Linked DNA regions of Thiocapsa rosea. The protein of the gene in region 1 interacts with the protein of each later gene in a pairwise test. Links are inferred from orthologs where the notes say so. Each region holds a gene or a part of one and is shown in the gene's direction. Other genes may lie near its edges.

Region 1 (4,232 bases):
CTGGGGGTCTCGGCGGAAGCGCTCCACCGTGCTGTCGATGCGTGCGTCTGCGTGGAGATCCAGGCTCATCCCGGTACGGACACGGTTCCAAAGGTCACCGCGCGGATCCGCACGCCCGGCGGTGTATCTTTCCATGACCACGACATCCGTGGCCGGTCGGACGAAGCCGTATTCGCGAGCGGACACCATGCCTGAGTAGCCGGAGTCTCCGAAGTCGTTATCGACCATGCGGGTCTCCGTCGCGCATCCGTTCAAGAGCAGCGATAGAACGCCGAGCGCGCCGAGCGAGCGCGCAAAACGTGCGGCATCAGGCATGTTTCCCCCCTAGGAATTCCCGGTAAGTGATTGTTTAATTGAGTTTTCCAGGAATTAGGAAAGCATCATACCCAAAGCCGGCCGTTAATTCCAGATCCGGTCGCAGGAAATTCCGCTCGACGTCCGCACGACAGTGCGCTCAATCACGGTTAACATGCGGCTCTTGAAGAGGCATCGGCATGACTGTGCGCAAGGACCCGGGTTCACCCCTGGCAGAACTACAAGACTGGTACCGGTCGCCGCTCGGAGCCGAGGTGGCGGCGCTCGAGAGCGCGTGCGTTCAGCGGCTGCTGAGCGACACCTTTGGCTATTACCTGGTCCAGATCGGCGTGACCGAGAGCTTTCGAGACGCGATGGCCTCGAGCCGGATCCGCCATCGTATCCTGATGCCCTGCGAGCAGCCCTCCGGTCACGCTGGGCGCGAGATCGTCGGATTGCCGAGCCGCCTGCCGCTAGCGAGCGATTCGATCGACGCACTCCTGCTGCCGCATACCCTGGATTTCTCGCCCGATCCCCAAGCGGTGCTGCGCGAGGTCGAGCGCGTTCTGATCCCGGAGGGGCGGGTGATCGTGCTGGGCTTCAACGCACTCAGTGCCTGGGGCCTCTGGTCGCTGCTGCACGGCTCCGGTACGCAGGTCCCTTGGTGCGGGCGTTTCCGCACTGCTTATCAAATCGAGGATTGGTTGTCCGTGTTGGGTTTCGATATCGAGCTTCGCGAGCACATCATGTTTCGGCCGCCGTTCCGGCGCGCCTTGGGGCCGAGCTGTGCGGCATTCGACACCTTGGGTCGGCGCCTCTGGCCGATCCTGGGTGGTGTCTATTTGATCCGGGCCGTCAAACGCGTGGCGACCTTGACGCCGCTGCGCCCGGCTTGGGGGCGGTCGCTGTTGCGCGGCGGTGCTGCTGAGCCGACGACACGCAGGGCCGGTCATGCCTGATTGCGTGCGCGCCTATACCGACGGTGCCTGCAAGGGCAATCCGGGACCCGGGGGGTGGGGTGTCCTGCTGCGATGGGGGGAGGTCGAAAAGGAACTCTGCGGCGGCGAGCGCGCGACCACCAACAACCGCATGGAGCTGATGGCGGTCATCATGGCGCTGGAGGCCATGAAGCGTCCGACCTGTCTAGAGATCGTCACCGACTCTCAATACGTCAAGCGCGGTGTCGAGGAATGGATGCCGCGTTGGAAACGCAACGGCTGGCAGACGGCCGATCGTAAGCCGGTCAAGAATCGCGACCTCTGGGAACGTCTGGATTGCGCCATCGGCGCTCATCAGGTGCGTTGGAAGTGGGTCAAGGGCCACGCCGGTCATGCCGAGAACGAGCGTGCGGATAAGCTGGCGAATCGCGGGATCGGGGCTGAATCGCGTCCGGCATGACATGCGCGGTTTTCGCGTCGACTCAGCGTCGCGTGATTCGGATTGCGTCGGCGCAGACGCGATTCAGATGTTCAAATTTTCCTTTTTTAAACCGCGTCAGGTCCGAGGCATTTGGAGTCCGCGGGGACTCGCTTGCCTGCAACCCGGCGGGTTTCATTCTGGACGCGGTTTATAATGAGACAGATCGTGCTCGATACCGAGACCACGGGTCTCGATCCACAGGCTGGCCATCGCATCATCGAGATCGGCTGTGTCGAGCTGATCGACCGGCGCCTGACCGGAAACAACTTCCATCGCTATCTTCAGCCGGATCGGCAGATCGATGCGGGCGCTTCCGACGTGCACGGGATCACCAACGCCTTTCTCGCCGATAAGCCGCGCTTCGCCGAGATTGCCGAGGGCTTTCTGGACTACGTGGAAGGGGCCGAGCTGATCATCCACAACGCGGCCTTCGATCTCGGGTTTCTCGATCGCGAGATTGCCGGCTGGAACGCCGAAGCACCGCGGATCCCGGACCTGTGCGAGGTGACGGACACGCTGCTCATGGCTCGGCGCATCCATCCGGGGCAGCGCAACAGCCTCGATGCCTTGTGCAAGCGCTACGGCGTGGATCATCGCCATCGCGACCTGCACGGCGCTCTGCTCGATGCCGAGATCCTGGCGGATGTCTATCTCGCCATGACCGGCGGGCAGGTGGCCTTGAGTCTCGGGGAGGAGGTCGCGACGCCGTCTCATGCAGGGCCGGACGCTCGGCAGCGCGGCCGACTGGATCCGAGTCGGCCCAGACTTCGCGTGATTCGAGCCGACCAAGCAGCGCTCGACGCACACGCCGAGCGCCTCATGGCCATCCAGGCCGCGAGTGCCGAGGGTTGTCTTTGGCTTCGCGTGGAAGGATGACGCCTAAACTGCGCCGACTCCGGGGTGCTTGGTCGCTCCGGGGCCGATCCAATACGACCGATATCTCACATCTCACCGGGCGCAGTTTAGCTCTGCTGCTGTTGGCGCCGATTCTGCCCGGCGCCGCCCACCAGCGACTCCAGCATGCCCACGTCGAGCAATTGGATGTGCTTGCGGTCGACATTCATCAGGCCGTCGTCTTGGAAGCGCGTGAAGAGTCGGCTGACGGTCTCGACGGCGAGCCCCAGATAATTGCCGATCTCATGCCGGGACATGCTCAGATAGAAGTCCGTCGCGGACAGCCCGCGTTTGTGCAGACGCTTCGACAAGCTGAGCAGGAAGGCGGCGAGCCGCTCTTCGGCATTCTTCTTGCCGAGCAGCAAGAGCATATCCGTGTCGTGTCCGATCTCTTTGCTGAGCAGTCGGAACATCTGATGCTGCAGGCTGGGGATGGTTGCGGTCAGCTCTTCGAGCCGCGTAAACGGGAGCTCGCAGATGGCGGATGTCTCAAGCACCTTTGCCGAGCAGGCGTGGATGTCCTTGTCGATGGCATCCAGTCCGATGACCTCGCCGGGGAGATGAAAGCCCAGCACCTGCTCGCCGCCCTCGGGGCTGGGTGCGAAGGTCTTCACCGAGCCGGTCTTCACGACGTAGAGCGAGCGAAATCGGTCTCCGTCGCGAAACAGGAAATCACCCCGGTGGAGCGGACGCGTGCGTTTGACGATCTCGTCGAGTCGCTCGACATCATCCGGTGCAAGGCCCATGGGCAAGCAAAGCGACGACAGGGAACAGTTCCTGCAGGCGATGCGAATAGTCTCCAGCGAGATGACTTTATGGTGGCTCACGGCATCGCCCCTCGATCTTCGGTCGACAGATTTTGAACCGTCGCTTGATCTGGATCAAGCGAAGATTATCTTCTTGTCATCCGGTCGACCTCGACGCGTAAAAAAGGCCGCGCCCTCGCGGGCGCGGCCTTGACGCGAGCCTACCGAATCTGCGTATGGCTTACTTCGCTTCGCCGGTCGCGGGGGCAGCGGGCGCGGCGTATGGAGCGGCATAAGGCACGCCGTAGAAGGGTGCGCCGTAACCGGGATAGCCATAACCGTACCCGGGGTAACCGTAGCCGTACCCCGGATAGCCGTAACCGCGTCCGTAACCGCTTCCGTAGCCACGACCGCGGCCGTAACCGCGGCCGCCGCCGCTCATGTTCATGTTGAAGTCACCCCATCCGTCGCCGAGCATATCGCCGAACATGTCGCCGAGGCCGGAGCCGTAGCCGGGTCCGTAACCACCGTAGCCAGGGCCACCCCAACCCGGTCCACCCCACCAGGCTTGCGCCGGGCTCACGGCGAAGGCGGCGGCCGCTGCGATGGCGGCTGCACTCATCAATTTTGCTGACTGACGCATTGTTGACGCTCCTGTGTTTCTGCTCATCTTCTTAGGTCAAACATCGATCAAGGCCGCTGCGTCGGCGCCCGATCTTATCGAGCGCCTGCAAAGCCGAGAAGGTGTGTTTCGTCCTTTGCGAAACCAACCCGACTATAAAACACCTCCTCGGGTTTTGTGAAGGTCGCGCGCGTACACGGAGTCGGCCTCCGCGGAACCGCCGGACCTGGTCGCGTCGAGCCCTTCCGAGTGGCCGA
Region 2 (5,502 bases), 2.1 Mb from region 1 along the record:
CCAGGCGTGTTCGAGGTATGGCAGGTCGAGCCCGCCCCCGCCTTCCAGGACATAGCGGATTTCCTTGGAGAGATGCGTGCTGTCCTCGCCCTGTTGAAAGAGCTTGTCGTTGCGGGCACTGGCGATCAGCTTGGCGCGGGGATTCTCATCCTCGCGGAAGATGAAGCGGTTGCCGTCCTCTTGGATATGGCGGTGCCTTTCAGGCGGCGGCCCTTGAACTCATCGCGTAAGGTCAGGCCAAGCATGCGTCCTCCAACAATTATCCGTTCGTCCCCTTCACCGACCTACGGCCTTCGGCCTTACTGATGCCTGGTTCCCGCTTTCTGTGCCGCCGTCGCCGAGTTTGATCGCGCTCCCGCGCCCGGCCAAATGGCCGGGCGACACGGGCGATTTCGCCTGTTTTACACGGCCTGAAATGTTTCAATCCGCGCCAGGCCTATTGGCCCGGCGATGCTTTACAAATGCCAGGTCAACCAGATGCAGTACGAGGTTTCAATCCGCGCCGGGCCCATTGGCCGGGCGATGCTCCGCGCATCCAATCAGTTGATGCTGCGTAAGGAGCACAACGAGCTTGCGCGATCTTGGCCGGCGGGGCAAGTAGGAAGAGGACGACTGCAAGTCGTCTCTCCCGGGGGAGTCGACGCTTCGCGACGACCGTCGGCCTCACTTTCGAGCGACCGACGCGACCTGCATACACGAGGACATCCGAACCGACGATTGATCGATGGACACTGTCCGTTTCCTCTGCCTGGCCTCCCGTAAAAAGTCCGCAAAATCAGAGCTGCTGTAAGCGCGGCGTTGCGGTCGCTCCCGAACGGGGCGGGAACGACAGACCGCGGCGACGCTCGCCCCTGTCGAGGATCCCGACCCGGATCCCGGATCCGATCTGTTTTTCCGAATCGGCGCGACAGGGGTAGGCGGGTAGACTAGGCGCCCGGCATCCCCCGCCGCCATCTTCGACTCCCGAATCAGGACACCCGTGGATCCCAGCTTCGTCCATCTGCATCTGCATTCCGAGTATTCCCTGGTCGACGGACTGGTGCGGGTCAAGCCGTTGGTCAAGCGCGTCGCCGAGCTGGGGATGCCAGCGGTCGCCATCACGGATCAATGCAACTTCTTCGCCTTGGTGCGCTTCTACAAGGCCGCGGTCGCGGCCGGACTCAAGCCGATCGCGGGGGCCGACCTCCTGGTGCGCAACCCGGAGGACGCGAACAAGCCCCACCGTCTGGTGCTGCTCGTTCAGGATGCGATCGGCTATCGCAATCTCACGCGGCTCATCTCGCGCGCCTATGTGGAGGGACAGCATCTCGGGGTGCCGCACGTGGAGCGCGACTGGATCGCGTCCGCTGCGGAGGGGCTGATCGCGCTTTCGGGCGGGCCGCAGGGCGATGTCGCCCAACTGCTGCTGAACGGGCATCGCGATGCCGCCGAGCGACGGCTTGCGGAGTGGCTCGCGGTCTTCGGCGACCGCTTTTACCTGGAGCTGGTGCGGACCGGGCGCGAGCAAGAGGAGGCGCTGGTGGAGGCCAGCGTGGATCTCGCCATCCGATTGGGCGTGCCGGTGGTGGCGACCAACGACGTACGCTTCCTCCATCCCGAGGACTTCGAGGCCCACGAGGTCCGGGTCTGTATCCACGAAGGGCGCACGCTGGACGACCCGCGCCGTCCGCGCCGCTACAGTGCCGAGCAGTCGCTGCGCAGCCCCGCGGAGATGGCCGAGCTCTTCGCCGATCTGCCCGAGGCGCTGGAGAACTCGGTCGAGATCGCCAAGCGCTGCAACCTGGAGCTCACACTCGGGAAGAACTTCCTGCCGGATTTCCCGGTCCCGGACGGGATGACGATGGACAGCTATTTTGCCGAGGCATCCCGGGTCGGGCTCGACGAACGCCTGCAGCGGATCCTGGACCCGGAGTCGCCGGACCTCGCCGAGCAGCGCCGACCCTACATCGAACGGCTCGACCTCGAGCTGTCCGTCATCATCCAGATGGGCTTCACCGGCTACTTCCTGATCGTCGCGGACTTTATTCAATGGGCCAAGGCGCAAGGCATTCCGGTCGGACCGGGACGCGGCTCGGGCGCGGGCTCGCTGGTCGCCTATGCTCTGAAGATCACGGATCTGGACCCGATCGAGCACGATCTGCTGTTCGAGCGGTTCCTGAATCCCGAGCGCGTCTCCATGCCCGACTTCGACGTCGACTTCTGCATGGAAGGCCGCGACCGGGTCATCGACTATGTCGCCGGGAAGTACGGTCGCGAGGCCGTGTCCCAGATCATCACCTTCGGCACCATGGCGGCCAAGGCGGTGGTGCGCGATGTCGGGCGCGTGATGGGCCATCCCTACGGATTCGTCGACCGGGTCGCCAAGATGGTGCCCTTCGAGCTGGGCATGACCCTGGAGAAGGCGCTCGCCGAGAGCGACGATCTGAAGGCCGCCTACGAGGACGACGAAGAGATCCGGACCCTGATCGACATGGCCCGCAAGCTCGAAGGTCTGACCCGCAATGCCGGCAAGCATGCCGGCGGCGTGGTGATCGCACCGACCAAGCTGACCGACTTCGCACCGCTCTACTGCGAGCAGGGCGGGGAAAACCTGGTCACCCAGTTCGACAAGGACGACGTGGAGCAGGTCGGACTGGTCAAGTTCGACTTCCTGGGTCTGCGCACCCTGACCATCATCGATTGGGCGCTCAAGACGGTGAACGCGCTGCGTCGCGAGGCCGGCGAGGCGCCGATCGATATCGAGCGGATCGAGCCGCAGGATACCGAGGCCTTCGCGCTGCTCAAACGCTGCGAGACCACCGCTGTTTTCCAGCTGGAGTCGCGCGGCATGAAGGAGCTGATCAAGAAGCTCCAGCCCGACAGCTTCGGCGATATCACCGCGCTGGTGGCGCTCTTTCGCCCCGGCCCACTGCAGTCGGGCATGGTCGACGACTTCATCAATCGCAAGCACGGCCGCGCGGAGGTCGCCTATCCGCACCCGGATCTGGAGCCTATCCTCAAGCCGACCTACGGCATCATCCTCTATCAAGAGCAGGTGATGCAGATCGCCCAGGTGCTCGCCGGCTATTCGCTCGGCGGCGCCGACCTGCTGCGCCGGGCGATGGGCAAAAAGAAGCAGTCCGAGATGGACAAGCAGCGCGCCATCTTCGAGGAAGGGGCGGTCGCGCGTGGGGTCGACGGCAACGTTGCGACCTATATCTTTGACTTAATGGATAAATTTGCAGGTTACGGCTTCAACAAGTCACATTCGGCCGCCTATGCACTGGTCAGCTATCAGACCCTCTGGCTGAAGACGCACTACACGGCGGCCTTCATGGCGGCGGTGCTGAGTGCGGATATGGACAACACCGACAAGGTGGTGACCCTGATCGAGGAGTGTCGCGCGCTGCGTCTGCGGGTCGAGCCGCCGGCGGTGAATCGCTCCGCCTACCGCTTCACCGTCGCCGATCCGCGCACCGTGATCTACGGCATGGGCGCCATCAAGGGGGTCGGAGAGGGTGCGATCGAGGCGATCATCGCGACACGCACGGCCGAGGGCCCCTTCCGCGATCTGTGGGATTTCTGTCGGCGGATCGATCTGCACAAGGCCAACCGACGCGTCCTCGAGGCCCTGGTCCGCGCCGGTGCACTCGACGAGCTGGGGCCGAACCGCGCAACCCTGATGGCCGAGCTGCCCTTGGCGCTGAAGCTCGCCGAGCAGCATCATGCGACCCGGGCGGCCGGCCAAGCCGATCTCTTCGGTGCGCTGGAGCCGGTCGCCTCGCCCGAGCCCGATCCCCAGCTCGCGACCGAGGTCCGTGTCGACTGGGAAGACGAACAACGTCTGGCGGGCGAGAAGGAGACACTCGGGCTCTATCTGACAGGCCATCCGATCGATCGCTACGAGTCGGAGCTCCAGGCGATGGCGGTCAGCCGGATCGCCAAGCTCTTGGAGACGGATCGCGAGCTGGGTCGGCGCGACCGGCGCGATCGCGAGAAGCGCAGCGTCGCCGGTCTCGTGGTCTCGGTGCGTCACGGCAAGACACCGCGCGGGCGCATGGGCTCGGTGGTGCTCGACGATCGCACGGGGCGCATCGAGATCACGGTCTTCTCCGAGCTCTACGAGCAGTTGCGTCATCTGCTGGTGCCGGATCAGATCCTGCAGATCTCCGGGGTACTCAATTTCGACGAATACCGCGACAGCTGGTCCTTGCGTGCCGACGACGTGCGGACCTTCGAGCAGGCGCGGGCGAGCATGGCCGATCATCTGGGGCTGATCCTGGATCTCTCGGACCCCGCCGCCCATGCCGAGGGACTCGCCCGGCTCGATGCCTTGCGCGCCGCACTCGCGGCCTTTCGCGACGGGGATCTTCCGGTCCGTCTGCGCTATCGTCGCCCGGGGGCCGCAGGCGAGCTGGTGCTCGGCGACGCTTGGCGTGTCGAGCCGGCCGATGCCCTGCTGAAACGTCTGCGACAGCTCCTCGGGGGCGATGCGGTGAAGGTTGTCTACGAACGCTCGCCCCTGCCGGTCGCGCAAACCGAGACGCAACGTCCGCGTCTGGCGGCGGTGGGCTGATGCAGACCGGGCACCGCGTTCGACAGATCCTCGCCGTCGCGCTGCTGATCGGCGCCGGCTGGTTGATGGTCGGCCTGATCGGCGATTTGAATCGCGTGAAGGTCCTGAAGACGGATCTTGCCGAGATCCACCATGTCCGCTACGGGCTGTTGGATGCCGACGTCTGGGTCGCGCGGATCGGGGAGATCCTGGAGAAGCGGGTCGACGAGCTGGATCTCACCGAGGACAGTCGGGCACAGGTGACGCAGGCCGTGACCCAATTGCTGGACACCCTGATCCGCGAGATCGAGCGCAATCTCGCGCAGCGCCGTCCGGACCCCGGCGGAAGCTGGCTGAACCAGCTCCAAGGCGTCCTGCAGCAGGGTTTGCAGGATCTGCTGCTGGATGTCGCGCGCCTGCGCGATCGTGTGCCCGAGTACGCCGATGCCTTCGTCGAACAACTCTCCGTGCCCGGTGTGAAGGAGCAGATCAAGGCGCGGTTGCAGGTGCTGCTTCGCGATGCCGTGGCCTCGAGCGGTGCCGGAACCGATCGACGACCGTTGGAGGCCGTCTTGGTGGGTTATGGCTGTGCGGATGTCGATGCCTGCTCACGCCTGATCGTAACCGAGATCGGTGAGCTTCAGCCCCGGATCCAACAACAGCTCGGGGCGGTGATCGGGCTGACGGCCTTGGTGTTCATGGTCTCGCTCATTGGGGGTGCCCCCCGTGGGAAAGCCTCTGACGGGACGACCGATCGGCTCGCCCCGGCCCTGCTCTTCGCACTCGTCGGCGCGACCTTCCTCCTGCTCGTCGGCGGACTCGCCACGCCCATGATCGAGGTCGATGCACGCATCACCGCCCTCACCTTCCAGTTGCTCGGCGAGCCGGTCGTCTTTGCCGACCAGGTGCTCTACTTCCAGACCAAGAGCATCGTGGACGTGATGCGGATCCTGTTCGAGTCCGGCCAA

Evidence for each region. Proteins that work in one complex are often made in the same cells at the same time.
Region 2: the proteins of dnaQ (region 1) and dnaE interact in binary tests that used the Escherichia coli proteins (3 or more experiments, as listed by UniProt). The link is inferred for Thiocapsa rosea from one-to-one orthologs.

Annotation. Positions count from the first base shown.
Region 1 is NZ_RBXL01000001.1:2,777,335-2,781,566, forward strand. What follows is about bases 913-3,727. They hold dnaQ (DNA polymerase III subunit epsilon), read left to right. Parts: upstream 913-1,866; coding sequence 1,867-2,589; downstream 2,590-3,727. Other genes in these bases: BDD21_RS12335 (class I SAM-dependent methyltransferase), read left to right, coding at 913-1,253; rnhA (ribonuclease HI), read left to right, coding at 1,246-1,692; fnr (fumarate/nitrate reduction transcriptional regulator Fnr), read right to left, coding at 2,676-3,434; BDD21_RS12355 (sulfur globule family protein), read right to left, coding at 3,595-3,727. Also shown: BDD21_RS12330 (transglycosylase SLT domain-containing protein), read right to left, coding at 1-315; more of BDD21_RS12335, read left to right, coding at 495-912; more of BDD21_RS12355, read right to left, coding at 3,728-3,996. UniProt on the Escherichia coli protein: DNA polymerase III is a complex, multichain enzyme responsible for most of the replicative synthesis in bacteria. The epsilon subunit contain the editing function and is a proofreading 3'-5' exonuclease.
Region 2 is NZ_RBXL01000001.1:667,682-673,183, forward strand. What follows is about bases 671-4,755. They hold dnaE (DNA polymerase III subunit alpha), read left to right. Parts: upstream 671-979; coding sequence 980-4,555; downstream 4,556-4,755. Other genes in these bases: BDD21_RS02960 (paraquat-inducible protein A), read left to right, coding at 4,555-4,755. Also shown: BDD21_RS02950 (hypothetical protein), read left to right, coding at 1-306; more of BDD21_RS02960, read left to right, coding at 4,756-5,502. UniProt on the Escherichia coli protein: DNA polymerase III is a complex, multichain enzyme responsible for most of the replicative synthesis in bacteria. This DNA polymerase also exhibits 3' to 5' exonuclease activity. The alpha chain is the DNA polymerase catalytic subunit.